Regions from separate parts of the Arthrobacter sp. FX8 genome, predicted to be linked through region 3. Evidence: riboswitches for the same ligand, from Rfam matches in the RefSeq annotation. Region 3 holds a riboswitch; each other region holds the start of a gene.
The links. A riboswitch is a leader RNA that binds a small molecule or an ion and turns the genes downstream of it on or off. The one in region 3 is predicted to bind thiamine pyrophosphate.
Positions count from the first base shown of each region.

Region 1: another riboswitch for thiamine pyrophosphate. It lies ahead of thiO (glycine oxidase ThiO); the one in region 3 lies ahead of thiC (phosphomethylpyrimidine synthase ThiC).
Region 2: another riboswitch for thiamine pyrophosphate. It lies ahead of OUO20_RS15770 (ECF transporter S component); the one in region 3 lies ahead of thiC (phosphomethylpyrimidine synthase ThiC).

Region 1 covers NZ_CP113505.1:2,236,090-2,245,814, forward strand. The annotation lists gene OUO20_RS10205 (glutamyl-tRNA reductase) at 1-1,021, shown strand, start outside; partial or broken gene moeB (molybdopterin-synthase adenylyltransferase MoeB) at 1,129-2,326, opposite strand; gene OUO20_RS10215 (TetR/AcrR family transcriptional regulator) at 2,411-3,076, shown strand; gene OUO20_RS10220 (DUF3107 domain-containing protein) at 3,124-3,348, shown strand; gene OUO20_RS10225 (hypothetical protein) at 3,370-3,672, shown strand; gene OUO20_RS10230 (thiazole synthase) at 3,760-4,575, opposite strand; gene thiS (sulfur carrier protein ThiS) at 4,580-4,816, opposite strand; gene thiO (glycine oxidase ThiO) at 4,813-6,114, opposite strand; TPP riboswitch at 6,108-6,226, opposite strand; gene thiE (thiamine phosphate synthase) at 6,254-6,985, shown strand; gene OUO20_RS10250 (RNB domain-containing ribonuclease) at 7,022-8,527, shown strand; gene OUO20_RS10255 (DEAD/DEAH box helicase) at 8,817-9,725, shown strand, end outside.
Region 2 covers NZ_CP113505.1:3,365,854-3,375,578, reverse strand. The annotation lists gene OUO20_RS15815 (Na(+)/H(+) antiporter subunit C) at 1-378, shown strand, start outside; partial or broken gene OUO20_RS15810 (Na+/H+ antiporter subunit D) at 375-1,975, shown strand; gene OUO20_RS15805 (Na+/H+ antiporter subunit E) at 1,972-2,517, shown strand; gene OUO20_RS15800 (monovalent cation/H+ antiporter complex subunit F) at 2,517-2,792, shown strand; partial or broken gene mnhG (monovalent cation/H(+) antiporter subunit G) at 2,782-3,185, shown strand; gene OUO20_RS15790 (DUF4235 domain-containing protein) at 3,195-3,458, opposite strand; gene OUO20_RS15785 (CDGSH iron-sulfur domain-containing protein) at 3,578-3,793, opposite strand; gene OUO20_RS15780 (iron-containing redox enzyme family protein) at 3,849-4,901, opposite strand; gene OUO20_RS15775 (heme-degrading domain-containing protein) at 5,062-5,604, opposite strand; TPP riboswitch at 5,689-5,829, shown strand; gene OUO20_RS15770 (ECF transporter S component) at 5,896-6,519, shown strand; gene OUO20_RS15765 (ABC transporter ATP-binding protein) at 6,519-8,069, shown strand; partial or broken gene OUO20_RS15760 (energy-coupling factor transporter transmembrane component T family protein) at 8,066-8,865, shown strand; gene OUO20_RS15755 (UDP-N-acetylglucosamine 1-carboxyvinyltransferase) at 8,983-9,725, shown strand, end outside.
Region 3 covers NZ_CP113505.1:1,887,618-1,897,342, forward strand. The annotation lists gene rplS (50S ribosomal protein L19) at 1-54, opposite strand, end outside; gene trmD (tRNA (guanosine(37)-N1)-methyltransferase TrmD) at 290-1,102, opposite strand; gene rimM (ribosome maturation factor RimM) at 1,103-1,648, opposite strand; gene OUO20_RS08675 (RNA-binding protein) at 1,766-2,008, opposite strand; gene rpsP (30S ribosomal protein S16) at 2,010-2,432, opposite strand; gene OUO20_RS08685 (hypothetical protein) at 2,666-3,121, opposite strand; gene OUO20_RS08690 (VOC family protein) at 3,290-4,165, opposite strand; gene OUO20_RS08695 (amidohydrolase family protein) at 4,265-5,347, opposite strand; TPP riboswitch at 5,427-5,534, shown strand; gene thiC (phosphomethylpyrimidine synthase ThiC) at 5,530-7,371, shown strand; partial or broken gene OUO20_RS08705 (alpha/beta fold hydrolase) at 7,368-8,101, opposite strand; gene ffh (signal recognition particle protein) at 8,203-9,725, opposite strand, start outside.

The DNA.
Region 1 (9,725 bases), 350 kb from region 3:
CGCCGTCAGCGCGGGACTGGACTCCGCCGTCGTGGGTGAACGCGAAATCGCCGGCCAGGTGCGGCGGGCACTGATTACCGCCCAGCACGACGGCACTGCCAGCGCCGGCCTCATCCGGCTTTTCCAGGCCGCCTCCAAGACAGCCAAGGATGTTGGCGCGCAGACGGCGCTCGGTTCCCGCGGCCTGTCCATCGTCTCGGTGGCACTGGACCTTGCCACCGATCTTTCCGAAAACCCGGACTGGACAACCAAGAAGGTTGTGCTGTTCGGGACCGGCGCCTACGCCGGGGCCACCATGGCACTGCTGCGTGAACGCGGCTGCACGGACATCTCCGTTTACTCCTCGTCCGGCCGGGCCGAAGGATTTGTCGCCTCGCGCGGCGGGACCGCCCTGGACGTGGACTCGCTGCGGTCCGCAGTGGCGGCTGCGGACGTCATGATCGGGTGCAGTGGGTCGGACACCCGGGTCGAAGCCGACGAGCTCGCCCAGGTGCGCGCCGATTCGCCGCAGCCCCTGATCGCCATCGACCTTGCCCTCACCCACGACTTCGACCCCGCCGTCGGCGAGCTGGACGGCGTGGAACTGCTCACCCTGGAATCAGTCCGCCTGGCCGCGCCGCAGGAACAGGCGGAATCGCTGGCCCAGGCCAGCGGCATCGTGAAGGGTGCCGCCAAGGCCTTCGAGCAGGAGCGTGAAGCCCGCTCCGTCGATTCAGCCATCGTTGCCCTGCGGCGCCACACCATGAACGTCCTGGACGCGGAGATGGAAAAGGTCCGTGCCCGCCACGGCTGCACCGCCGCCGCCGAGGAAGTCGAGTTCGCCCTCCGCCGCATGGTCAAGCAGCTGCTGCACGTACCCACGGTCCGCGCCCGCGAACTCGCTGCGAACGGCCAACAGGACGACTACGTTGCTGCGCTGGAGGCCCTGTACGGCATCACTGTCGAACAGCCCGCCACCGCCGCCCCTGCCGCCGTCGAGGCCGAATGCCCGGTGGACCACCAGGGCCGCGAAACCGCCTGACCACGCCCCATCACTACCTGCACTATTTACGGCAACGCCCCATCACTTTCTTCTGGAAAGTGATGGGGCGTACTCCAAAAGGGCGCGGGAAGTGATGGAGCGTCCCGTCAGTAGACGGGCTTCTGGGGTTCCACCTCACGCACCCAGGCCAGGATCCCGCCGTCAAGGTGGCTGACCCGCTGGTAGCCGGCCTGCCGTGCCGCTGCCAGCACGTTCGCGGACCGGGTGCCGGCCTTGCAGTGGAACACGATGTCCCGGTCCTGCGGAAGTTCGTCCCACGCCTCCCCGGCAAGGATCCGTCCCTGCGGGATCAGTTTGGCCCCGTCGATCCGGACGATGTCGTATTCCCCGGCTTCGCGGACATCTACCAGCTCGAAATCCTTGAGCCCGGCTTTCCGCGACGCCAGCATGGTGGCCAGCTGGGTAGCGGTGACTGTATGTTCCGTGTCCGCCTGCGAGGCGGGAGCGATGCCGCAGAAAGCCTCGTAGTCAGTGAGTTCGGTGATGGGTTCCGCCGCGGGGTCCTTCGACACCCGGATCTCCCGCCAGCTGCCGCCCAAGGCGTCAAAGAGGGCCACGCGGCCCAGCAGGGAACGCCCGACGCCGGTGATCAGCTTCACTGCCTCGGTCACCATGAGCGATCCCACGGCAGCGCAGAGCATGCCGAACACACCGCCCTCGCCGCAGGACGGCACGGACCCCGCGGGGGAGCCTCCGGATACAGGTCGCGGTAGGTGGGCCCGTGCTTCTCCCAGAACACGCTGACCTGGCCGTCGAACCGGAAGATGGAACCCCACACGTAGGGCTTGCCCAGGATGGCCGCGGCGTCGTTCACCAGGTACCTGGTGGCGAAGTTGTCGGCCCCGTCAAGGATGAGGTCGTACCCCGGAACAACTCCAGGGCGTTGGACGCGTCAAGGCGCAGGTTGTGCAGCCGGACATCCACCAGCGGATTCAGCTCCGCGATGGCATCGCGTGCCGACTCGATCTTGGGCCGGCCCACGTCGCTGACGCCGTGGATCACCTGCCGCTGCAGGTTGCTCAGGTCCACCACGTCGTCGTCGACGATTCCAATGGTTCCAACGCCTGCCGCGGCCAGGTACAGCAGGGCCGGGGCGCCCAGGCCGCCGGCACCGATCACCAGCACCTTGGCGTTCTTGAGCCGCCGCTGGCCCAGGCCACCGATCTCGGGAATGATCAGGTGCCGGGAGTACCGTTCAACCTCGGCAGGGGTGAGGCCGGCGGCCGGTTCCACCAGCGGATCCAGGGAATGGGTTGAAACATTTGCGGTGAAAGACGAAGCCATACTTCAATGTATGCCCCGGGATACCGCCGGGTCATATTACCCCGCAGTAAAGTGAAGGTAACTGCAATGGAAAGAAGGACAACTGTGGTCCCTGAAGCACGGGCTGACCGCCCGCCCGCCGCCGAACCGCAAACTCCCTCCCGCCCCGCAGGCCATCGGTCCGCCCGGCTGCCCCGGGATGAGCGCCGCGCACAGCTGCTTGCCGCCGCCCAGGAGGTGTTCGTGGCCAACGGCTACCACGGCGCGGCCATGGATGAAATTGCAGAGACCGCCCATGTCAGCAAACCGGTGCTGTACCAGCACTTTCCGTCAAAGCGGGAACTCTACCTCGCACTGCTCGAGAGCCACCTGGCGTCCCTGACCGAGTTGATGCTTGGTGCCCTGAATTCCACCACGGACAACGATGAACGGGTCCAGGCCGTCATGCGCGCCTACTTCCATTTCATCGCCAGCGACGACCAGGCCCACCGCCTGGTGTTCGAGTCCGACCTGATCAACGACCCCGACGTCAGCTCCAGGCTGGAAACCTTCAACCGGACCTTCGCCGACGCCATCGCCAGGGTCATTGCCGAGGACACCAAGCTCCCCCACCTCGAGGCCGAACTCCTTGGCCGCGGACTGGCCGGAATGGCGCAGGTCAGCGCGCGGTACTGGCTGGAAACGGACGGCAACCTGGACCTCAACGTGGCCAGTGACCTCATCTACCGTTTAGCTTGGCGCGGAATCTCTCGCTTCCCCAAAGAGTCCTAGACTACAAATAAGACATCATCGACGAACTTCACAGGCTGGGAGGCCCCTTGGAAATTAAGATCGGCGTTCAAAACGTTGGCCGCGAGATCGTGCTGGAATCGGACCAGGACGCGGAGACTGTGGCCAAGGTTGTTGGCGAAGCCATCACCGGAGGCAACGAACTTCGCCTGAAGGATGAAAAAGGACGCCTGATCATCGTTCCGGGCAACGCTCTTGCCTATGTGGAAATCGGTGCCGAAGAGGTTCGGCGCGTAGGTTTCGGCCAGTTCTAGTCCCCGGTTCCAAGGAGATCCATGCTTTCGCTGTCCATTGTGGTGCTGGCCACTGTCGCCGGCGGCTTCGTCGTCTGGGCCAATGACAAGCGGCACGCCAAGTACGGTGCGGCGCTTCCGGCCGGCGTCGCCGCGGGTGCTGCGGCGCTGGTGTGGATCATTCTGATGGCGGCCGGTTTCGGCTACCTGCCCGGGCTGACCTGGCTTCCCTGGGTCCTGCCCATCGTTCTGGGCATTGCTGCCGCCATCGCCGCCGTCGCCTATTTTGGCCGTACGCGGGCGCGCCATGATGCGGAACGGCTCACTGCGATCCTGCGGCGCTGAGCCGTCGCTGGCAGGCTCCCAGGCATATGGCTGTGGCCACCACCCAGGCGGGTGGTGGCCACAGCCCTTTAGGTGAATGGCCGATGCCTAGAGGAACTCGGCCCGGCCTTCCATGGCAGATGAGGCGAGGGCATGCTCCCGGCGCGGGATGCGCCCGGCCGCCCGGGCCATCCTGCCCGCGATCACCGCGTGCTTGAAGGCTTCTCCCATGAGGGTGGGGTTCTGGGCGCGGGTCACGGCCGTGGCCAGCAGCACGGCGTCGCAGCCCAGCTCCATGGCAAGGGAGGCGTCGGATGCCGTGCCGATGCCGGCATCCAGGACCACGGGCACGGAGGCCCGGGAAACGATGAGCTCAATGTTGTGCGGGTTCAGGATCCCCAGGCCGGTGCCGATCGGGGCACCCAGCGGCATGACGGCGGTGGCTCCAAGGTTCTCCAACCGCAGGGCCAGCACAGGATCGTCGTTGGTGTAGGCGAAGACCTTGAAGCCGCGGTTGACCAGCTGCTCGGTGGCCTCGACCAGTTCCACGGCGTCCGGCAGGAGGGTTTGTTCATCGGCGATGACCTCCAGTTTCACCCAGTCTGTTTCCAGGGCCTCCCGGGCCAGTTCCGCGGTAAGGACCGCGTCCCTGGCCGTGAAGCAGCCGGCCGTATTGGGCAGGACCCGGATTCCGTGATCCACCAGCAGCTGGAACAGCGAGCCGGTTTCAGCCGTGGAGTAGCGCCGCATGGCCACGGTGGTCAGTGCGGTGCCGGAGGCAAGGAGCGCCGCGCCCAGGCCATCGAGGCTGGGCGCTCCCCCGGTGCCCATGATGAGCCTGGAACCCAGCTCGACGCCGTCGATCACCAGGGCGTCGCCGGCACCGGCGTTTCCTGCAGGGTTGATGGTGCTGGTTTCGGTCATGGCGTCAGCCTCCCTGTACTGCTGTAACAAGTTCGATGTCGTCGCCGTCGGCGAGCGCGGTGGCGAACCATTGGCTGCGCGGCACCACATGGGCATTGTGCGCGACGGCGACGCCGAGTTTCCCGCCGTCGGTCGCCTGTCCGTTGTCCGCCAGCGGGCGTCCGGTGACCTCGCTGACCAGCGTGGTGATCGAAGCTCCGTCGGCCACCGTGTGCGGGTTTCCGTTAAGGGTGATGTTCACGCAGTCTCCTTGATGTGGGGGCTTGTTGCTGCCGTTGCCGGCCTGGAAAACCGGTCCGGGCTGAAGGGTCCCCAGCGGGGATCGGCCCTGCCGTCCAGCAGTTCCCTGCAGATGGCCGCCGCGGCGGGAGTGAGCAGGACTCCGTGCCGGAAGAACCCGGTGGCGATGATGAGTCCGGGGACGTGCCCGGCCTGTCCTCCCCCGGCGCCCGGAGCGGCCGGCACCCGGCCCAGGAGCGGCGCGTTGTCAGGGGTACCGGGGCGGGCGCGGGCGGTGCATTCCAGGAGTTCGAGTTCAGCGACGGCGGGCACCAGAGCCTGCGCATCCCGCAGCAGCTGGTAGACGCCGCCGGCACTCACGGCATCGGAGAGGGCGTCCTCCCGCTGCGTAGCTCCGATCACCACGGTCCCGTCCTGCCTGGGAACGATGTACACGGGGATGCCGTGGACCAGGCCGCGCACCGTTGACGTCACCAAGGGCTGAAGGTGGCGGGGAACGGCAAGGCGCAGGATATCCCCGTGCACGGGCCGCAGCGGCAGCTCAAGGCCGTCCGGCAGGCCGTCAAGCGCCCCCGCCTGCAGGCCATTGGCCACCACGGTCTCCGTTGCCAGCACCGTGCCGCCGCCGGCCAGGCGGACCCCGGAAACCGTTCCGCCCTCCCACAGCAGCCCGGCTGCCCGCTCCGGCACGGCAAAACCTTCCACTGCCCCGGCAACCGCCAGCTGGGGCTGCTCCTGCGCCGCGCCGGCCAGGGCCAGCCGCAAGGCGGCCACCAGGCGCCGGGGATCCACCTGGTGGTCCGCCGGGGTATCAAGTGCGCACGCAATGGCCGGGCTGAGCAGCGGCTCACGCTTCCGGGCCTCCCGCACGGTCAGGGGTTCCACCGCCAGCCCGTTGGCCTGCTGGACTGTGCGCAGGTCCATCAGCGCCCGGCGGTCGGCCGCGTCGGCACCCACGGCGAGGGTCGGCGTCGTCAGGTATCCGGAATCCGCGCCCGTTGCCCTGCCCAGCCCGGCGGCGAACCCGGGCCAGCGCGATGATGCGTCAAGCATCAGTTCCAGGAGCTCTTCCTCCTGGTAATGCAGTTCGCTGACGGGAGCCAGCATGCCGGCCGCCGCCCAGCTGGCGCCGGTACCGGGCGCGTCATCAATGAGGACCACCGAGCGCCCGGAACGCTGCGCCTCCCAGGCAATGCCGTGCCCCACCACTCCCCCGCCGATGACGGCAACGTCGGCCCGGAGGGTGGAGGGAATGGAGCTGCGGGCGGACCCGGGGTGATGGGTGAAGGGGGTACGCATGTGGGTTCCTTCCCTACGCCGGCATTAACCGGATCAGGTCAAGCGGTCGGCTCTGACGCCCTCTCAGCCCGGCGCTTTGTGACAGCCGCCGCGGGCTCCCGCAGTACCAGCCCAGTTTAGAGGAACTAGGCTTGCACGCATGAATGTGTCCACCCCATCCTTTCCCGCCGGCCACCACGCTCCAGCCACCGAAGTCGTCAATTCACGGGACAACGACGCCCTGAAGGCAGCCCGCCTGTACCTCTGCACCGATGCGCGCCGGGACCGCGGCGACTTCGCGGAGTTCGTTGACGCCGCGTTCGCCGGTGGCGTGGACATCATCCAGCTGCGCGACAAGACCATCGAGGCGGCCGAGGAACTGGACCTCCTGGCGGTGCTGAAGGAATCCGCGGTACGGCACGGAAAGCTGTGGGCGGTCAATGACCGTGCGGACATCGCCGTCCTCTCCGGGGCACCGGTGTTCCACATCGGCCAGAAGGACCTGCCGCTGGCGGCGGCGCGCACGCTGGTCAACGGCAACGCCGCCATCGGGCTCTCCAGCCACACCACCGGGCAGGTGGACGCCGCCCTGGCAGCAACTGCCGGACCAGCCGGGCTGGACTACTTCTGCGTGGGTCCGGTCTGGGCAACCCCCACCAAACCCGGCAGGTCCGCCGTGGGCACTGACCTGGTGAAGTATGCCGCCGAGGCCTCACGGCAGGCGGCGGACCCCGTGCCCTGGTTCGCCATTGGCGGCATTGACCACGGAAACGTCCACCAGGTGGCGGAAGCCGGTGCGCGCAGGATCGTGGTGGTGCGCGCCATCACCGAGGCCTCCGATCCCGCCGCCGCTGCCGCCTCCCTCCTCGACGCATTGGACGCCGCCGCCTGATGCCATATCGGCGGACTTGGAGCTACGCTGACTTTTGTGTCACATCATCGGCTGGCTCCAAACGTCCATGACCACAGGAACGCCCTGGAAGAGGCGTTGGGCCTGCTGCGCACCGAACTTGAACTGCCGGGACCGTACCCGGCTGAGGCAGTGGCGGATGCCCGGGCCGCTGTGGCAGCGCTGAAGCTTCCGTCCTACGACCTGACCGCCGTCCAGTTCGTGACCATCGATCCGGCCTCCTCCACGGACCTGGACCAGGCGGTGTTCATCGAACCGGACGGGAACGGCTACCGGGTAATGTACGCGATCGCCGATGTGCCGGCGTTTGTTGCGCCGGGAGGTCCCCTGGACGCCGAGACCCGGCGCCGCGGCCAGACGTTCTACGCTCCGGACGGCCGGATTCCGCTGCACCCGGAAGTGATCAGCGAGGGGGCAGGAAGCCTGCTGCCGGGCCAGGATTGTTCGGCTTTCGTATGGGACTTCACGCTCGACGGCGACGCAACGGTTGTGTCGGTGGGCGTCAGGCGGGCGCGGGTCCGCAGCCGCGACAAGCTCAGCTACAAGGGTGCGCAGGAAGACCTCGACGCCGGGACGGCCTCGCCGGTGCTGCGGCTCCTCCGCGAGGTGGGCCTGAAGCGGGTGGCCCTGGAGCGGGAACGCGGCGGGGCCAGCCTCAACATGCCCGAGCAGGAAATTGTCCAGCTGCCCGACGGCGGCTACCGCATTGCTGCCGTACCGCAGCTTCCCGTGGAGGACTGGAACGCGCAGATTTCCCTGATGACCGGGATGGCCGCCGCGCAGCTCATGCTGGAGGGCAAGGTGGGAATCCTGCGCACCATGCCCGCCCCGGACGAACGGTCGCTGAAGCATTTCCGGCTGCAGACCGAGGTGCTGGGCAGGCCCTGGGACGGTGAAGTCAGCTACGGCGAATACCTGCGTTCCCTGGATCCCACCGATCCCCGCCAGCTGGCCATCATGCATTCCGCCGGCATGCTGTTCCGGGGCGCCTCCTATACCGCCTTTGACGGAACGGTCCCCGAGGACGGCGTGCAGTCTGCCATCGGCGCGGCCTATGCCCACACCACCGCGCCGCTCCGCCGCCTGGTGGACCGCTTTGTGCTGGTGATCTGCGAGGCCCTCAGCAATGGCGGGGATGTTCCGGACTGGGCGCGGGAAGCCCTGCCGCTCCTGCCGGGCATCATGGCCGGATCGGACCAGCTCGCGTCCAGGATGGAACGACTGGCCCTGGACACCGTTGAGGCCGCGCTGCTGCTGAACCACATCGGGCAGGAGTTCGATGCGATCGTGATTTCCGGCTCCCGGCCGCAAAACGGAAACGGGAATGGAAACGGGACCGGGACGGTGAAAAACGGCAACGGGAAGAACGGAAACGGCACCGGAAGTTCGGGCATCATCCAGATTGCCGAGCCCGCGGTCACTGCCCGGTGCGCCGGCGAGCTGGAGTCGGGTACCAAGGTCCGGGTCCGGCTGGTTTCCTCGGACATCACCACCCGCGAGATCCATTTCGAGCTGATCCCGTAAGCGGCGGCGGCCGCGGCAGGCGGGCCGAAACGTGTTTCTGCGACCTTGCAGCTAGACTGAGAGGGTAGAAATGGATGCCCGGTCGTTGATTTCCTTGATTTGAAACCAACAAGCCCGCCCCTACGCGATCTTGAGATTTGCCCGTTGGTCACCAGTGCCAGCATTAGATAGCCCGCGATCGGCTTCCACTGGAATCGCTTGCGCGCCTGAGCGTGCTCCGGAACGGCCAGTCCTGGCCGGCCCGTTGAGCAGGCAGCGCCATTGCCCAAATGAATAAGGAAACTCCCCCGTGAGTGAATTGCATACCCACCAGCTCCTGAGCGATGAGACCGGCACGGAAACCATCGAGCCGGAAGAAACCATCATCTCCGACGAGACCCCGCACGAGATCGCGGAAAAGTCCTTTGCCGACTACAACGTCCGCGAGGACATCGTGGAATCCCTGGCTGACGCCGGGATCACCCACCCGTTCCCCATCCAGGCCATGACCCTTCCGGTGGCGCTGGGCGGCCACGACATCATCGGCCAGGCCAAGACAGGCACCGGCAAGACCCTGGGCTTCGGCATCCCCGCCCTGCAGCGGGTCATCGGGCAGGACGACCCCGGCTACGCCAAGCTGGCCGTCCCGGGAGCCCCGCAGGCCCTGGTCATCGTCCCCACCCGCGAACTGGCGGTGCAGGTGGCCGGTGACCTGGTGACCGCTTCCCGGAAGCGCAACGCGAGGATCGCCACCATTTACGGCGGCCGCGCCTACGAGCCCCAGGTGGAGGCCCTCAAGCAGGGCGTCGAGGTTGTGGTGGGTACCCCCGGCCGGCTGATCGACCTTTTCAAGCAAAAGCACCTGAGCCTGAAGAACGTCAAGATCGTGGTGCTGGACGAAGCTGACGAGATGCTGGACCTTGGCTTCCTGCCGGATGTCGAGACCCTCATCGCGGCAACTCCCGCAGTCCGCCAGACGCTCCTGTTCTCCGCCACCATGCCCGGTCCGGTCATCGCCATGGCCCGCCGCTACATGACCCAGCCCACGCACATCCGCGCCGCGGACCCTGAGGACGAGGGCCTGACCAAGCGCGATATCCGCCAGCTGATCTACCGTGCGCACAGCATGGACAAGATCGAAGTGGTGGCACGCATCCTGCAGGCCCGCGGCCGCGGACGGACCATCATCTTCACCAAGACCAAGCGCACCGCCGCAAAG
Region 2 (9,725 bases), 1.5 Mb from region 3:
CTGACCTCGATCGTCATCTCCTTCGCCGTCACGGCGTTCATGCTCGGCATCATCTACCGCACCTGGCTGCTGGCGCGCCAGGACGACATCCAGGACGACCTGGAAGACCGCCGCGTGGCGGCGACCCCCAGCTTCGACGCGGAGGACGACGCCGAAATTCCGGCGGAAACCTCCGAGTTCCCGCTCACCATGCTGGGATCGGACGGCCGGGACGTCTCAAACCATGCAGCGTCCAACAACAACGCAGATCTGCAAACGGACCAGCCGGTGGCCACGCTTGTGGCCGGCGGCCGGGAGATGCCCGCCGAACACGCTGCCGCGGAGGAAAAGCCCGGCTCACTCAACGTCGACTCCGGCCCGGAAGGAGGCGGAAAGTGAACATCGCAAGCTTTGCCCCGCTCGCCGTCGTACTTCCCATCCTGGGCGCTGCCCTGACCTTCCTGCTGATCCGGCATACCCGGGCCCAGCGCGCGGTGAGCATCGCCCTGCTCTCGCTGACGCTGGCGCTCGAATGCCTCCTGCTGGCATCGGCGTGGAACGGCGGGACCGCTGCCGTGGCCATCGGCGGCTGGCTGCCGCCGTGGGGCATCGTGATGGTGGTGGACCAGTTCTCGTCCCTGATGCTGGTGGTGTCCTCCGCCGTGAGCCTGGCCGTGCTGGTGTATGCCACCGGGCAGGGCATGGCCGACGGCGACCAGGACGCCCCGGTCTCGATCTTCCACCCCACCTACCTGATCCTGGTGGCGGGGGTGTCCAACGCGTTCCTGTCCGGGGACCTTTTCAACCTGTACGTGGGCTTCGAGATCCTGCTCACGGCAAGCTACGTCCTGATGACGCTGGGCGGCACCGGGCCGCGCATCCGCGCCGGCGTCACCTACGTGGTGGTGTCCGTGGTGTCCTCGGTGCTGTTCCTGATCTCCATAGCCATGGTCTACGGCGCCACCGGAACGGTGAACATGGCGGATCTGGCCATCAAGCTCGGGGACCTGGACCAGGGCACCAGGACCCTGCTGCACGTCATGCTGCTGGTGGCCTTCGGCATCAAGGCCGCCGTCTTCCCCCTGTCCTTCTGGCTCCCTGACTCCTACCCCACGGCGCCGGCCCCCGTCACCGCCGTGTTCGCCGGGCTGCTCACCAAGGTGGGTGTGTACGCGATGGTCCGGACCGAGACCCTGCTGTTCCCCGGGGACACCCTCAACACCCCCTGATGGTGGCGGCGCTGCTGACCATGGTGGTGGGCATCCTTGGTGCCCTGGCCCAAAGCGACATCAAGCGGCTCCTGTCGTTCACCCTGGTCAGCCACATCGGGTACATGGTGTTCGGCCTGGCCATGTCCTCCGTTGCCGGGCTGGCCGCAGCGGTTTTCTACGTGGCCCACCACATCACCATCCAGACCAGCCTCTTCCTGGTCACCGGCCTGATCGAACGGCGGGGCGGGAGTTCCTCCGTGGACCGGCTGGCCGGCCTGGCCAAACTGTCGCCCATGCTGGCGATGCTGTTCTTCGTTCCGGCCATGAACCTCGCTGGCATCCCGCCCTTCTCGGGGTTCCTCGGCAAGGTGGGCCTGATGCAGGCCGGCGTTGAGCTGGGCACGCCACTGGCCTACGCCCTGGTGATCGGCGGGGTGGTGACGAGCCTCCTGACCCTGCTGGCCGTTGCCAGGGTCTGGAACCGCGCGTTCTGGCGCAGGCCCACCGACGCTGAGCATCCGGATCCGGTGCTCCTTGCCAGCCCGGCCCGGGTGTCGGGACCGGGCGCCAAGCTGAACACCGTGACCCTCCTGCCGCGCACCATGGTGGGCCCCACCCTGGGCCTGGTGGCGCTGGGCGTTGCCCTGACCGTCTTTGCCGGGCCGCTGTTCGGGCTCTCGGACCGGGCAGCGCGGGACATGCTGGACCGGACCCCGTACATCCAGTCAGTCCTGGGCCCTGATGTCCCGGTTCCCGCCACGCCTGCCGTGGGAGGTATGCGATGAGCCGCAAACGCATCTCCCTGCGCCAGGAACTGCCTCTCCTGGTCTGGCTGGTGATTGTCTGGGGCGCCCTGTGGCAGGACTTCAGCCCCGGGAACCTCCTCTTCGGTGCCCTGCTGGCAGTGGGCGTGGCCCGGTTGTTCTACCTTCCGCCGGTGGAGCTCAGCGGCCGGTTCAACATCCTTTACGCGGTTCCCTTCGCGCTTGCCTTCGTGGGCAAAGTGGTGGTGGCCAGCGCCCAGGTGCTGTACCTGGCCACGGTCCGCGGCCCCAAGGTGACCAACGCCGTCGTTGCGGTGGGGCTGCGCAGCCACCAGGACCTGATCGTCACCGCCACCGGCCACGTGATCTCCCTGATCCCGGGGTCCCTGGTGGTCGAGGTGGACCGCTCCACATCCACCCTCTACCTGCACGCGCTCAACATCGCCTCCAAGCAGGACGTGGAGGGCCTGCGGAACGAAGTCCGGTCCATCGAGGCCGGCCTGATCCGCATCATGGGCAGCCCGGAGGAACTCGAAGCCGTCCGAATGGAGGCCGCCACGTGATGCATGTTGTCCTGGCTGTTACAGCCGTCATCTTCTCGCTTGCTGCGGCCGGTGCCATCATGCGGATCGCCCGCGGCCCGTCATTGCTGGACCGGGTGCTGGCGGCCGACGTCCTCCTGGCCATCCTGGCCGGAGCCCTGTGCATCGACATGGCCGTGAACCGGCACCTGAACAACCTCATGCTGGTGGTGGCCATTTCCATCATCGGCTTCATCGGGTCCGTCACCGTGGCCCGTTTTGTGGCGGACCGAAGGGTGAAGCCCGATGAATCCTGACTTGTCCGGTCCCGACGGCTGGATCGACGCCGTCTCGGCAGTATTCATGGTGGTGGGGGCGCTCATGTCCCTGGGCGCCGCCATCGGCCTGCTCCGCTTCCCCGACCTGCTGAGCCGCATGCACGCGGCCACCAAACCGCAGGTCCTGGGCCTGTTCCTGCTGCTGGCGGCTATTGGACTGCAGATGCGGACGTGGTGGGTATGGCCCGTCCTGGTGGTGGCCTGGATCTTCCAGCTGCTCACCGTACCGGTGTCCGCGCACATGGTGGGCCGCGCGGGGTACCGCACCAAGCACCTGCACCGGGAGCTGCTCACGGCCGACGAGCTGGAGGCCGTGGTGCAAAAGCCGCCGCCGAGGCTGCCCGGAAAGACAGCCCCGACGGCGGCGGGTAATGCCGGGAGCTAGACGATGTCCTGCGACTTGGCGAAGCGGGTGATGGCGCGCTGGGTGCCGCGGTTGGCCAGCACCTGGATGATGGCGCTGACGGACGCCGAGATCAGCGCGAAGGTCAACGCCGAACGCAGGCTGGTGGGGACATCCTCGTTCTTGCCGGTGGGGGCTTTCTGCCCGGTGGTCTTCTCCCAGATGGTGTTGACCAGCTTGGTGCCGGCCAGGCCTGCGCCGAGGCTCACCCCGGTTCCGAGCAGCTTGATGAAAAGGTTCATTCCTATTACTCCTTGCGGGCGGAAAACGGACTGCCTCCAGCCTAGCCGTACGCCCGTGCCGGTCCGGGCAAGGCCGTGGCGTGCTGCAGGCCGGTTGTTGGACTAAATGGCTTGTTGGACTACTTCGCGGGCGGCTCGGTGCGGAACTTGATCATCTTGTGCGTGCCGTCGCAGTAGGGCTTGATGGCCGAGGCGCCGCAGCGGCACAACGCAACAGTCCTGCGGTCGCGGGGCACCGCGTCCCCGGATGGGGTGACGATCTCGAAATCACCCCTGACGATCAGGGGCCCGTCCGGGCAGACCACGATGGAGCCCGCGGCGGATTCCTGGTCCATGTCCGATCCTGTTCCGTGCTGTCCGGGTTTCATGCCTGCACCGCTTTCGTCTTAGTCATGCTGCCGCCGGCACGGCCGCCCGCAGCGATGATGCCCCGGCTTCCCATGAGGACATCAGATGGGCGGACAGCCGGCCGTCGAGGGCCATGGCGGCAGTGGCCCCAAACAGGACGTCCGCGAGGAGTTCCGGTTCGGCTTCGACGAGGCCGCCGGCGAGGTCCCGGCCTGCGATCTGCTCGTGGACGGCGTCGGCCTCCACATGCTCATCGAAGTAGTGGGTGACGTCCGCGCCGAACCCGTGCCGGCGGAATCCGTTGCCGTAGAACCGGTTGGGCTGGGAGGAGGTCATCTCGTAGATCGCCAGGTGGCCGGTGATGGCACCCCGGAGCCGCCGGTTCAGGCCGCACAGCGACATGAGGTTGACGGACGCGAGGGAGACGGCGGGGACGGCATCCACGTACGCGCCGTAGCTGACGTCGAGGCCCAAACCGCGCATGGTCCGGGCGAACAGCGCGCTGTGCATGCGCTCGGGGCGGCCGCCGCCGTATTCATCCGCCTGGATTTCCACCAGGGCCGCCTTGGGCCGTCCGCTGAGCCGCGGAATGGCCCACGTGTGCGGGTCGGCTTCCTTCAGCTGGTACATGGACTTGTGGATCAGGAACTCCCGGAGCTGGTCCAGGCCCGCCTTCCTGGCGACGTAGCGGGAGACGCTGGGCCCGGTGTCCGTGGCTGCGAGGCCGAACAGGACGTCGGCTACCTGGTCGCTGGTCAGGGCACCGGCAGGCAGTTCGAAGTCTGCGGCGGCCCGGTGCGCGGCGGCACGGAGGGCTGCCTCAAACGGTGCCTCGACCAGCTGCCGGACCCGGATTAACGCCGGCTCCCACTCCCAGTCGTCGGAGACGCCGGCCAGGCCGGAATAGTGGAGCTCGTAGAGGCAGAAGAGGGCCAGCTGGATGTCCTCGTCGCCGATGATGTCACTAGTGCCGGCCACCTGCCCTGCCGCCAGGTGGTACAGCCCGTCCAGCCCCGTCCCGGCTTCGGCCGGAGCCTGCGCAAGGAGTGCGAACAGGGCGTTGCTGAGGGGGCCTCTGGATTCCGGGATTCTCATGGTGCTCCTTGGTCTGCCGCGCTGGTGACGGGAACGAACGCGGGACCGCCCATGGTGACTCCCATGCCCTGTCCTCCTCGAAACCCGCGAACCAATATAGTAAGCATGATTACTAATAAAAGCTAAGCAGGCTTCCTGTTGGCTGCAGGTCAACCGGCGCCTAATCCCGCAGCGACGACCCCAGGATGTCGCGCAGCGCCTCAACCACCAGGTCATGGTCCTGCAGCTGCGGCAACCCGGAGACGGCGACCGTGGCCACGGCGCCCACGCCGGTGACGTAGATCGGAAAGGCGCCGCCATGGGCTGCATACCGGGATTGGTCGAACCAGGCGTTGTCCTCGATCCGGCCGCCGCCCAGCCGGCCCCGCAGCCCCACCAAAAGCGACGGCACCTCGTACCGGGCGGCAGTGCGCTGCTTGGCGCGGATCCAGTGCCCGTTGTCCGGCGTGGCGCCCGGGAGCGCGACGTGGAACAGGACCTGCTCGCCCTTGGTGATGTCGATGGCTATGGGAAGGGACCGCTCCTTGCCCAGCTCCACCAGGAGCAGGCCCAGGTTCAACGCGTCATCCAGCGAAAAGCCGGGGAACTGGAGCTCCCGGACCTCCGCCTCGATGCGGGCGATCGACGCTTCCAGCGACCCCTCCAGCTGGGCGTCGGCGGAATCAGGATCGAATCCGGTCACATCCGGTGGAATGGCGCTCATGGCCCTCAATCTACCCCCGCCAGGTGTAAACTTGACCACGCCCGGAAGGGCAGTTCAAAAGCCTTACCCATCCAAAAGCACCACTAATAACGACAGGGGAGCGCCGCCGTCGGACATCCTGGCACAAGCCGGGCACCGCAGGTGGGCGCTGAGAGTGCGGACAGCCGCAGACCCTCGAACCTGATCCGGTTAGTACCGGCGCAAGGGAGTCGAGTTCTCAAAGTGCCGCGGCTGCACGGCAACAGCCGTCAGCCGGGTCCACTTTCCCCTCCTGTTTCCCAGGAGGATCACATGAGTACTGCAGCAATCAAGAAGACCACCAGTAAGTCCTGGCGCGTCGTGGACATCGTGGTCGCCGCGCTGGTGGCCATTGCGGGCGGCGTCATTTTCTGGGCGTGGGACCAGGGAGCAGCCGCGCTTTCTGCCCCCATGAATGCCGCCTACCCGCCCCTGACCGGGCTGCTGGCGGGCGGCTGGATGATTCCCGGCGTGCTGGGAATGCTGATCATCCGCAAGCCCGGGGCCGCCCTGTTCTGTGAAACCGTGGCCGCCACCGGGGAACTCCTCATGGGTTCCCAGTACGGTGCCTCGGTCCTCTTCTCCGGCTTCATCCAGGGCCTCGGCGCGGAAATCATCTTCGCCATCTTCGTCTACCGCAAGTTCAACCTGCCCGTCTCCCTGCTGGCAGGCGCCGCGGCTGGATTCTTCTGCGGACTGAATGACTCGTTCGCACCGTGGGGCTGGAACATCGCCTACTCCGGTGCGGACAAGCTGGCGTACATCGTGCTGACCACCCTCTCCGGCGCCATTCTCGCCGGCGCCCTGTCCTGGCTGGCCACGCGCGGCCTGGCGCGTACGGGCGTGCTGAGCTCCTTCGCTTCGCGCAAGGCCGCCACGGAGCCTGTCTTCTCCTGATGGCACCAGCCCAGCGTGACGGCGGCACCGTCCGCCCTGCCGCCGTCACAGCCCGGGGCTGGGGGTGGCGGCACGCCGGCAGGGCCAAGCCTGCCGTCCATGCGCTTGACCTGGACATCAGCCCGGGGGAGCGGGTGCTCCTGCTCGGCCCCTCGGGTGCCGGGAAGTCCACGCTCCTGCACGCGCTCGCAGGGGTGCTGGGGGACATCAACGACGACGGCGGCGAGGCGGGGGACGCCGACGAGTCGGGTTCGCTGCTGGTTGACGGCGCCGTGCCCCGCGCCCAGCGCGGGCGCGCCGGACTTATGCAGCAGGACCCCGAGACGCAGGTGGTCCTGTCGCGGGTGGGGGACGACGTCGCCTTCGGTGCCGAAAACCTTGCCGTCCCACGGGAAGCAATCTGGGCGCGCGTGCACGAGGCGCTTGCCGACGTCGGACTGTCCCACCTGCCGCTGGACCACCCGACGTCGGCCCTGTCCGGCGGGCAAAAGCAGCGCCTGGCGCTGGCCGGCATCCTGGCCATGCGCCCGGGCCTGATCCTCCTGGATGAGCCAACCGCCAACCTGGACCCGGACGGCGTGCTGGAGGTCCGCGATGCCGTGGCGCGGTGCCTGGACAAGACCGGGGCCACGCTGGTGGTGGTGGAGCACCGGGTGTCCGTGTGGAAGGACCTGGTGGACCGGATCGTGGTCCTGCAGCCGGGCTCCGCCGCGGATCCTGCCGTACTCCTGGACGGGCCGCCGGACCGGGTGCTCACGGAGGCGCGGGCCATGCTGGCCGCCGCCGGTGTGTGGGTCCCCGGCTACGTCCCGGCAACCCGTGCCCGGGCGGTGGTCCCGGCCCCCGGCACGGGAAACCTCCTGCTCGCAGCCGAACAGTTGGCAGTCTCCCGCGAACGTCCCCGACGCAAGGGCTTAAGGAAGATCCCGCCGTCGCCGGTCCAGGAAGGCCTGGCCGCGCAGGTGCGCGCCGGGCAGGCGCTCGCCGTGACGGGTCCCAACGGCGCCGGTAAGTCCACTTTCGCCCTGACCCTGGCAGGGCTGCTGGAACCGGTGTCCGGAAAGGTCTCCGCCACCATGGACCTGAGCCGCGGTGCCGGCATTGACCCGTACCGGTGGAAGGCGGATCAGCTGATTTCCCGAGTGGGGACGGTGTTCCAGGAGCCGGAGCACCAGTTCGTGACCGGCAAGGTGCTTGACGAACTGCTGTTCGGCCCCCGGCACCTGGGCCACGGCGGGGATCGGGTGGACGAACTGCTGGAGCGGCTGCGGCTCACCGCGCTGGTGGACGCCAACCCCTACACGCTCTCCGGTGGCGAGAAGCGGCGGCTGTCCGTGGCCACCGTCCTTGCCGCCAGCCCGCAGGTCCTGGTCCTGGATGAACCCACGTTCGGGCAGGACGCCAACACCTGGGCCGAGCTGGCGTCCTTCCTGTCCGAGCTCCTGGATGCCGGCACTGCCGTGGTGTCCGTGACCCATGACGCCGAATTCACCCAGGCCTTGGGCGGGGCCGAACTGCGGATGGCCGCGGCGGAAGCGGTGGCGCCATGAGGCAGCAACTCACCCTGGGCGGCAACCATGCCCTCCTGGTCCGCGCCAATCCACTAAGCAAGTTCGCTGCCGTCCTGCTGATCACCGCCGTCCTGGCGCTGTCCATCGACTGGGTTTCGGCGTCCGTGGCCCTGGTCTTTGAGCTTCTGCTCTTTCCCCTGGCCGGGCTCACCCTGTCCCTGCTGTGGCAGCGCGGCTGGCCGCTGATCCTTGCCGCTGCCGTGGGGGCTGGAGCACCTCCATCCTGGCCCCGGACAGCGGCCGGATCCTGCTCGACGCCGGGATCTGGTCCATGAGCGAAGGTTCCCTGCAGCTGGGCATCGGCTTCCTCCTGCGCGGCTTTGCGATCGCCCTTCCGGCCGTGCTCCTGATGAGCTGCACCGATCCCACGGACCTTGCCGACGCGCTGGCGCAGAAGGCGCGCCTGCCGCACCGCTTTGTCCTGGGAACGCTCGCCGCGATGCGCCTGGTGGGGCTCATGGCTGAAGAATGGCAGACCATCGGGATGGCCCGGCGTGCGCGCGGCGTGGGTTCGCGCGGCAGCGTGGCCCAGCGGGTGAAGGCCACGCTGGGCCAGAGTTTCGGGCTGCTGGTACAGGCCATCCGCCGCGCGTCCAGGCTTGCTGTGACCATGGAAGCCCGCGGTTTCGGCGGCGGCAACCGGACCTGGGCCCGGGAATCCACGTTCAGCGCGCTGGACCTTGGGGTGGTGGCCGGCGGTGTCCTGGTGGCCGGCCTCGCGCTATTTGCTGCCCTGGCCGCCGGGACCTGGAACATGGTGTGGCTGGGCAGTTGATGTTGGCGGTCCGGCCCAGGTGATTCCTATCGCATGCAGTGGGTAGAGGCTTCCCCGATGCCCCGTACCAGTGCCCGATCAGGGCCCGCCTAACTCATTTATGATATATTTGCGGGTATGACGCAGGAGACCGCTGAGCACGTTGCCGCCATGTTGAGGGATGCCCGGAGCGAGAAGGGCTGGACCCAGGGCCAGTTGGCCGCCGAGCTCGGCACCAGCCAGAGCGCCGTTGCCCGGATGGAGCAGGGCAAGCAGAACCTGAGCCTGAAGATGATCCAGAGGCTGGAGAAGATCTTCGACCGCAGCATCGTCAACGTCGGCAAGCCGCAGATGACGCACCTGCGGGTGGAGGGCGGCCGTACCCTCTCCGGTGCCGTGGATGTCAACAGCAGCAAGAACGCCGGCGTCGCCCTGCTGTGCGCCAGCCTGATCAACCGTGGCACCACCGTGCTCCGCCGGCTGGCACGGATCGAGGAAGTCAACCGCATCGTCGAAGTGCTGACCAGCATCGGCGTCGAGTGCACCTGGCTTAACGACACTGACCTGCGTCTTCGCCGCCCCGCCGTCCTGGACCTGGAAGCCATGGACGTTGACGCGGCGCGCAGGACCCGCAGCGTCATCATGCTGCTGGGTCCCCTTCTGGATGAGTCGCGGGAGTACCGGCTGCCCTACGCCGGCGGCTGCGACCTCGGCACCCGCACCGTGGAACCGCACATGCAGGCGTTGCGCCAGTTTGGCCTTGCCGTGGAAGCCACGGCCGGTTTCTACACGGTCCAGGCTCCGCCGGCGGACGCGCAGGACCGCTCCTTCGTCCTCACCGAACGCGGGGACACCGTCACCGAGAACGCCATCATGGCCGC
Region 3 (9,725 bases):
CTCGGGAACATCGTTGCGCAGCGAGGCTGCATCGACGGAATCGAGAATATGCATGATTGCACTCCTGGTGAACGCCACAGGTCATTCACTTTGGGTCACGGCGGGCAAGTCCGGCTGCCGGAAGGCAGGCCGGGTCTCACCGCCGAAGTAAAATAGTCCGGCCGCTTCAAGGGTTGATGGGGCCGGTTGTCCGGCTGTTGGCCGCGCTACCCCCTGTGGCAGGTGCGGACCCAGCAGACACAAGGGTTAATTTTGCCACAGCGGCAGGGTTACGCCAATTCGCCCGGCACTAATCCTGCGGCGCGGCTGCCGCTTCCGGCCGGCGGACCAGCCTGCCATCCACGATGTCATACCCCAGGTTGTGCAATTCGGTGCGGTCGGCACGCGGGAGGCTGCCGGCGTCGAACCCTTCCAGGAGGTCCGGACGCCGCGCCGCTGTGCGGCGGTACTGCTCGTGGCGCCGCCATTGGGCGATCCTGCCGTGGTTGCCGCTCAGGAGCACCGGCGGCACCTCGCGGTCACGCCACATGGAAGGCTTGGTGTAGACCGGATATTCCAGGAGTCCGTCCGAGTGGGATTCCTCCACCAGGGATTCGGGATTGCCCACTACACCGGGCAGCAGGCGGCCAATGGCTTCCACCATGGCCAGGACGGCCACTTCCCCGCCGTTCAGCACATAGTCGCCCAGGCTGACAGGCCGGACCGTGAAGTGTTCCTGCGCCCATTCGATGACCCGTTCATCGATGCCCTCATACCGCCCGCACGCAAACGCCAGGTGCTGTTCCTCGGCCAGTTCATAGGCGAGGGCCTGGGTGAACCGCTCGCCGGCCGGGGATGGGACGATGAGGACCGGCTTGCGCTGCGGATCCGGCCGCTCCTCCGCCACGGCGGCGAGTGCCTGGGCCCAGGGTTCGGGCTTCATGACCATTCCGGCGCCGCCGCCGTACGGGGTGTCGTCGACAGTGCGGTGCTTGTCCGTGGTGAAGCTGCGCAGGTCATGGACGTGCAGGTCCAGGATGCCGTCGTGGCGGGCCTTGCCAATCAGCGAGAGTTCAAGCGGGGCGAGGTATTCAGGGAAGATGCTGACGACGTCGATGCGCATCTAGTCCCTGCTTTCCGGTTCCGGGGCAGCGGCTTCGTCGGTGTTGAGTTCGAAGAGTCCGTCCGGCGGGGTGAGGAGGATGAAGCCTTCCTCGATATTCACCTCAGGCACGATCTGTTCCACGAACGGGATGAGGATTTCCTTGCCGTCCGGGGTGGTGACCATGAGAAGGTCCTGCACGGGCATGGTGTTCAGCGCGGTCACCTTGCCCACAACCTGCGCCCCTACCCGGGCCTCCAGGCCGACAAGCTCGTGCTCGTACCAGCCCTCGTCATCATCCCCGTCCAGTTCTTCGGTTTCGATGAACAGCTTGGCGCCGCGGAGGGTTTCAGCCTGGTTGCGGTCCGCCACCTCCTCAAAACCGAGCAGCAGGATGTCCTTGTTCCAGCGCGCACTCCGCACGGTCAGCCGTCCTGCCGCGGCGTCCTCAACGACGAATTCCGTTCCCGGGACAAAGCGGTCCTCCGGAGCGTCCGTCAGCACCTGGACGGTGACTTCCCCGCGAATGCCGTGCGGCTTGCCGATCCGTGCCACCTGAAGCTGCATCTGTTCCTCTGTTCCGGGTTGTGGTGGTTCCGGTGGAAGCACCATGTTGGTCAAAGCACTCCGGCCCCTCCACCTGGCGGTGAAGGGGCCGGAGCAAAACTGAATGTTGCCGAGCGCTCAGCGGCGGCGGTCGGTATCGACGACGTCGACCCTCACCGGTTCGCCACCGGCCAGTGCTGCCACCACGGTGCGCAATGCGCGGGCGGTGCGGCCCTGGCGGCCAATCACCCGTCCAAGGTCGTCCTGGTGAACGCGCACCTCGAGGGTGTCCCCGCGGCGGTTGCTCTTCGAACTGACCTTGACGTCATCCGGGGAATCGACGATTCCGCGGACCAGGTGTTCCAGCGCTTCTGCCAGCAATCTACTCAGCCTCGGTGGTCTCAGCTTCGGCGTCGGCCGGGGCCTCGGCAGCGTCAGACTTGGATGCCTTCTTGGTGATGGCTTCCGGGATGATGACCGAGCCCTTCTCCGGGGCAACAAAGGCTTCCTTCGCGACCTTGGTCTTGAGGGTGCCTTCCTGGCCCGGCAGGCCCTTGAACTTCTGCCAGTCACCGGTGATCTTCAGGATCGCGGCGACCTGCTCGGACGGCTGGGCGCCGACGGAGAGCCAGTACTGCGCACGCTCGGAGTTGACCTCGATGAACGAGGGCTCTTCGGTGGGGTGGTACTTGCCGATCTCCTCGATGGCGCGGCCGTCACGCTTGGTGCGTGAGTCCGCAACGACGATGCGGTAGTACGGGGCGCGCATCTTGCCGAAGCGCTTAAGGCGAATCTTTACGGCCACTTTTGTGGTCACTCCTGTTTCAGAAAAGGGGTGAACCCGGCTTTCTGCACCCGTGGGGCGGGCCGTACTTGCGGGTTCGAAGGACAGGATCCGGACGCGGAGAGAGGGGCCACGCAGATCGAGTACCTGTTTATTGTGCCAGATGAACGGCGTTATTTCGACTTGGGCCACCGCGCCGGCGCCGCGGCCGGCCCTTGTGGAGGCGGAGGACGGCCGAAACCGGCATCACGGGGTCAGGCCGACCAGACGTACAGTCCCGTCCGCTCGGAATCGTCGATCGAGGCGGCCAACTCCGCCACCTGCTGAACGTAGCTCCGGGCCTGGCCGGCGTCGAACGGCATATCCTCCTGGCCGGCCCACTGTTCGGCGACGTCGTCAAGGACATTGCCTTCGCCTTCGGTTTCATAGGAGAGCAGGTCGGCCAGCGCACGGACCATGGCCGGCGGCACGGCAAGGAGCGAATCGCTGGCGACGTCCACCATGGTCAGCTCATAGTCGGCCCCGCCGGCGTGCACGGCAGTCCCGGCAAGATCGCCCAGCTGTTCGACTTCGAAGTCGCTGATGCCCTGGATCCGCACCGCCTGGCCCCCGGGCCCGCTGTCCGCCGCGGAGCCGCTTCCCTGGTCAAGGATGCCGGCGCGTTTCAGCGCGGCGTCATGGGTGGCGACGAAGATCTCGGTGAAGCCCATGGCGGGTGCCCTTCTTCCGTTGGCGGAGCTGCGTGCCGGGAGTTGCAGCCCGGCCGTACGGAATCAGCCTAGTTGCTGCGCGCCCGCCGGCAAACGCGCCGGGCCGGAGCCCGCGAGCCCCAACACTGGCCCGTCAGCACTGGCGCACGGCCCGTGCAGGAGCACCGGTCAGCGGACTGCCACCCGGAGCCGGTTGCGCCACGGGTCCTCGAACCGGAGCTCCGCGCCGGTGTGGTGGGCGGGCACCCCGGCGACCCTCAGGCGGTCAGCCAGCGCCCCGACGTCGTCACCCGAGGAAACCTCGATGAGCACCTCGCCCAACCCAAGGGTGTCCTTGCGGGGGCCGGCGCCGCGACTGTTCCAGACGTTCATGGCCATGTGGTGGTGGTAGCGGCCCGCGGAAACGAACAGGGCCTGCCCATGCCAGCCCGCCGTCTTCTCGAAGCCCAGGGTACCCACGTAGAAGTCCCTGGCGGTCTGGACGTCGCCAACCTGGAGGTGGACGTGCCCCACGCCTGCGGACGTCCGCCGCTGGCCTTCGAGGGATTCCTCAGTGAGGTGCTGCTCCAGGTAGCGCTGCGGCGGAAGCGCCAGGCTGTCCATCACCACGTCCGTCCCGTTCCAGGACCAGTTGCTGCGCGGCCGGTCCCAGTACAGCTCGATGCCGTTGCCCTCGGGGTCGGTGAAGTAGAAGGCCTCACTCACCAGGTGGTCGGCGCTGCCGGTGAAGGACCGGGGTTCGTACTGGGCTGCCGTGGCGATGGTGGCCGCCAGGGAAGCCTGGTCCTCGAACAATAGGGCGGTGTGGAACAGGCCGGCCTCTCCCCTGCCGGGAAGGTGCAGCCCGGGGGCCGGCGCCAGGTGGACCAGCGGCCTGCCGAGCCTGCCCAGGTAGAGCCCGCCGTCCTGCTCCGCCACCGCCTCCAGGCCCAGTGCGCGCTGGTAGTAGTCGGTCATGACCTTCATGTCGCCCACCTTGAGCATTACCGTGCCCATGGCGAGGTCGGCAGGAAGAAGATCCTGGCTGCTGGCTGCGTCGGTCATTTGAAGGCTCCTTGTGTTGGAGGCCGTCACTTCGGCGGCCTGTCACATATTAAAATTACTTGAAGCTTCAATTTATTCCAAGTAGCGGAACCAAATAACTCAACGGATGATGCGGCCGCCCAGCACCACGTGCTCCAGCGCCGTGATCGTGTCCGGGGTGGTCCGGGGGTCGTCCCGGCACACCACGACGTCGGCCCGCGCGCCTTCCTCCAGGTTGTCAGCGCCCAGCCACGCACGCGCTGCCCAGCAGGCGGCATCCAGGGCCGCATGCATGGGCAGGCCGGCCCCGTGCAGGGCGAGGATCTCATCTGCGATCCTGCCGTGCCGGATCACGCTGCCTGCGTCCGTGCCGGCAAAGATCCGGACGCCGGCGGCATGGGCCTCCGCCACCCGTTCCAGCCTGCGTTCCCACAGGGCACGCATGTGGGCGGCGTAGCGCGGAAACTTTGCGTCCGCCTGCTCCGCGATATCAGGAAAGGTGGCGATGTTGATGAGGGTGGGCACGATCGGTACGCCCTGCTCCACGAACCGGGGCAGGTGGCGCGGCAGCAGCCCCGTGGCGTGCTCAATGCAGTCAATGCCGGCGTCCAGCATTTGGTCCAGGGTGTCTTCGGCGAAGCAATGTGCCGTGACCCGGGCACCTTCATCATGGGCAGCCTGCACAGCGTCACGCACGACGGCGGCAGGAAAGGAGGGCGCAAGGTCGCCGGCGCTCCGGTCGATCCAGTCGCCCACCAGTTTGACCCAGCCGTCGCCGTCGCGCGCTTGCTTCCGCACGGCCTCCACGAGCCCGTCGGGTTCGACCTCCGCCGCGAAGCCGCGCAGGTAGCGGCGTGTGCGGGCCACATGCCGTCCTGCACGGATCAGTACCGGGAAGTCCCGGCCGCCCTGCATCCAGCGGGTATCGGCAGGTGAGCCGGCGTCGCGGACCAGCAGGGTTCCGGCGTTGAGGTCAGCCAGCGCCTGCTCCCGGGCAATGGCGGGTTCCACCGGGCCGTCGGGACCCAGGCCGATGTGGCAGTGGGCGTCGACGAACCCCGGCAGCACCCAGCCGTCGAGTTCCCGCGCCGGAGGGGCAGCGGGCCGGCTGAACGTGAGCTTGCCGTCCACCGACCAGAGTCCATGGCGTACCCGGTCCGGTGCGGCCAGGACGGGTCCGCGAAAGTAGATGATGTCTGCCATCGGGCTTCCTTTCGATGCCCGGTCAGGCTAGCACCCGCAAATGTGACACCGCCCTTCCGGGGGCCTGTGGTAGCTTCTTCTCTGACCACACGGGAGCCCTTGCAGGGGCTGAGATCGGGCTGACGCAGCCTGCGACCGTTGAACCTGTCCGGGTAATGCCGGCGAAGGAAGTGAGTATTCCCTTGAGTACGCAAAACACCCAGTTGAACCCTGCCCACCTGCCGTCCACCGGGGATTCCGGAGCCGGCTCCACGCCCCAGGTGAACCAGTCCCAGGTGACCCGGTCCCTGGCGTCGCATTCGCTGGCCTATATCGACGACGCCGGGTCCGGCATCCGGGTACCCGTCACGGAAATTGCCCTGGAGCCATCGCCCAACGGCCAGCCGAACGCACCGTTCCGGACCTACCGGACGGCGGGGCCGGGAAGCGACCCCGTCCGCGGCCTGGAGCCCTTCCGCGCGGAGTGGATCGTGGCGCGCGGAGACACCGAGGCCTACAGCGGCAGGGAACGCAACCTGCTCGACGACGGCCGCTCGGCCGTCCGCCGCGGCGCCGCCTCCGCGGAGTGGAAGGGCGCGCAGCCGGTGCCCCGCCGCGCCGTCGACGGCCGGACGGTGACCCAGATGCACTATGCCCGGCAGGGCGTCATCACGCAGGAGATGCGCTTCGTGGCGCTGCGCGAGAACTGCGATGTGGAACTGGTCCGGAGCGAACTGGCCGCCGGCCGCGCCATCATTCCGAACAACATCAACCATCCGGAGTCCGAGCCGATGATCATCGGCAAGGCCTTCCTGGTGAAGATCAACGCCAACATCGGAAACTCGGCCGTGACGAGTTCCATCGCGGAGGAGGTGGACAAGCTCCAGTGGGCCACGCAATGGGGCGCCGACACCGTTATGGACCTGTCCACCGGCGACGACATCCACACCACGCGGGAGTGGATCATCCGCAACTCCCCCGTCCCTATCGGCACCGTGCCGATCTACCAGGCCCTGGAGAAAGTCAACGGCGAGGCCAACGCGCTGACCTGGGAAATCTTCCGGGACACCGTCATTGAACAATGCGAGCAGGGCGTGGACTACATGACCATCCACGCCGGCGTGCTGCTTCGCTATGTCCCGCTGACCGCCAACCGGGTGACGGGCATTGTGTCCCGCGGCGGCTCCATCATGGCCGGCTGGTGCCTGGCCCACCACCAGGAGAACTTCCTCTACACGCACTTCGATGAGCTGTGCGGGATCTTCGCGAAGTACGACGTTGCCTTCTCCCTGGGCGACGGTTTGCGCCCCGGTTCGACGGCGGACGCCAACGACGCCGCCCAGTTCGCGGAACTGGACACGCTCGCCGAGCTCACCCAGCGCGCGTGGGAGTACGACGTTCAGGTCATGGTGGAGGGGCCCGGCCACGTTCCCTTCCACCTGGTCCGGGAAAACGTCGAGCGGCAGCAGGAACTCTGCAAGGGGGCCCCGTTTTACACCCTGGGCCCGCTGGTGACAGATGTTGCTCCGGGCTATGACCACATCACCTCAGCGATTGGTGCCACCGAGATTGCCCGTTACGGCACCGCGATGCTGTGCTACGTCACCCCGAAGGAACACCTGGGCCTGCCCAACAAGGACGACGTGAAGACCGGCGTGATCACCTACAAGATCGCCGCGCACGCGGCGGACCTGGCCAAGGGGCACCCGGGGGCGCATGAACGGGACGACGCCTTGTCCAAGGCGCGGTTCGAATTCCGCTGGCGGGACCAGTTCGCACTGTCCCTGGACCCGGTGACGGCTGAGGCGTTCCACGACGAGACGCTGCCGGCTGAGCCTGCCAAGACGGCGCACTTCTGTTCGATGTGCGGGCCCAAGTTTTGCTCCATGCGGATCAGCCAGGACATCCGCGACGAATTTGGTTCCGCGGAGGCGCAGGCGGCACTGGCCGATGCTGCGGCCGGGATGCGCGGGAAGAGCGAGGAATTCCTTGCCGCCGGCGGCAAGGTCTACCTGCCGGAACTGCGGGTGCCTGCTGACAGCTAGGACGCGCGGGCCGGCTGGCTCCGGCTGACCTGGCTGATGAACTGCCGGATGGCCCGGTCCCCGTCCGGGGAGTCATGGGGCCGGTGTCCTCCCGCGGCAACGCGGTGCAGGGCACCGGTCTCCCGGAGGTACCCGGCGATTTCCTCGTAGAGCGGTTCCCACCCACCGGTCAGCACCAGCGTGGGCACCCCGGGAACAATGTGCAGCGGCGCCTCCCATGACGGGGCCTGGAGCCGCAGCCTGCGGGCGGACCTTTTTCTTCCGTGGTGGCGGGCTGCTGGAGGTCGGTGGCGAAGACCCGCCGGACGAATTCGCGCTGGAAGTCTTCGTCGCTGAGCTGGTGGCGCACGTCGAAGAGGGGCTGCATGAGGCTGATGTGGGCGGCAGTGGCCGGGAGTTCCGCTGTCAGGGAGAGGCAGGCCGGTTCCACCAGCGTCAATGAGAAGACCAGGTCCGGACGTTCGACGGCGGCCATCATGGCCGCGATCGCCCCCTGGGAGTGCGCCACCACATGCCCGCCGGCGGCGCCGCGGCCGTCATCGGCAAGGGAGCGCAGGATGATGGCGGTGTCCTCCGCGAAGGACGACTCCAGTGGCTCCGCGAGGACGTCAAAGCCATGGCGGCGGAGGAACAGGGCGTCATAGGACAGTGCCATGCCGTGCTGGCGCGGCCACGCGGCGGCACCGAAGGTTCCGGCGCCGTGCACGAACACTACCCTCTGCTTGAACATGTCCCAACCCTATTCCACGGCACTGACATCCCAAGCAAGCAGCGCCAGGTGTCGTTCTGAGAGGTCAAAACGACACCCGGCGCTGCGTTGCCGGGGAACTGCTACTTGCCCAGGAACTTGTCGAAGCCCTTGGGGAGGTTCAGCTGGGACGGGTCGAAGTCCCCGCCCTGCTGGCCGAAGGCGGCGCCCGTAGGCAGCGCCTTGGCGGCGTTGGCACGGCGGGCTTCCGCTTCCTTGCGCTCCTGGGCAGCCTTGGCCGGGTTGCCGGACTTTGCCTTCTTCTTGGGCGCGTTCTTGGCGTTCTTCCGGGCACCGCCGCCGGCGCCGGGCAGGCCAGGCATCCCCGGCATTCCCGGCATGCCGCCCTGGGCCATCTTCTTCATCATCTTCTGGGCCTGGGCGAAGCGCTCCAGCAGGCCGTTGACCTCGGAGACGTGGACGCCGGAACCACGGGCGATGCGTGCCCGCCGTGAACCGTTGATGATCTTCGGCGCCAGCCGCTCGTGCGGTGTCATGGAGCGGACGATTGCCTCGACGCGGTCGATCTCGCGCTCGTCGAACTGCTCCAGCTGCTGCCGGATGTTCTGTGCACCCGGCATCATCATGAGCATCTTCTTCATGGAGCCCATGTTGCGGATCTGCTGCATCTGGGCCAGGAAGTCCTCGAGGGTGAAGTCTTCCTGGTCGGCGAACTTCTTCGCCATCCGGGCGGCCTCATCCTTGTCCCAGGCCTTTTCGGCCTGTTCGATGAGGGTGAGGATGTCGCCCATATCCAGGATGCGCGAGGCCATCCGGTCCGGGTGGAAGAGTTCGAAATCGTCCAGGCCTTCGCCGGTGGAGGCGAACATGACCGGCTTGCCGGTGACCGACGCGACTGAAAGAGCGGCACCGCCTCGGGCGTCGCCGTCGAGCTTGGACAGCACGATGCCCGTGAAGTTCACGCCTTCGTCGAAGGCGAGGGCCGTGTTCACGGCGTCCTGGCCGATCATGGAGTCGATCACGAACAGGACTTCGTTGGGCACGATGGCACGGCGGATCTGGCGCGCCTGTTCCATCATGTCGGCGTCCACGCCCAAGCGGCCGGCCGTGTCAACGATGACGACGTCGTGCAGCTTCTGGCGTGCTTCCTCGACGCCGGCGCGGGCGACGGCGACGGGGTCGCCGGCGGGCTGGTCCAGCTCGGTGGAGGTGGCACCCGGGTGCGGGGCGAAGACGGGGACCTTTGCCCGCTGGCCCACCACCTGGAGCTGGGTGACGGCGTTAGGGCGCTGCAGGTCGCAGGCCACCAGCATGGGGCTGTGCCCCTGGGCCTTCAGCCACTTGGACAGCTTGCCCGCAAGGGTGGTCTTGCCGGCACCCTGGAGGCCGGCGAGCATGATGACGGTGGGGCCGTTCTTGGCCAGCCGGATCCGCCGGGTTTCGCCGCCCAGGATCTCGACGAGTTCCTCATTGACGATCTTGACGATCTGCTGGCCGGGGTTCAGTGCCGCAGAGACCTCGGCACCCAGGGCGCGTTCACGGACCCGGCCAGTGAACTCACGCACAACGGGAACGGCAACATCGGCGTCCAGAAGCGCGCGGCGGATCTCCCGGACGGTGGCATCGACGTCGGCCTCGGTGAGCC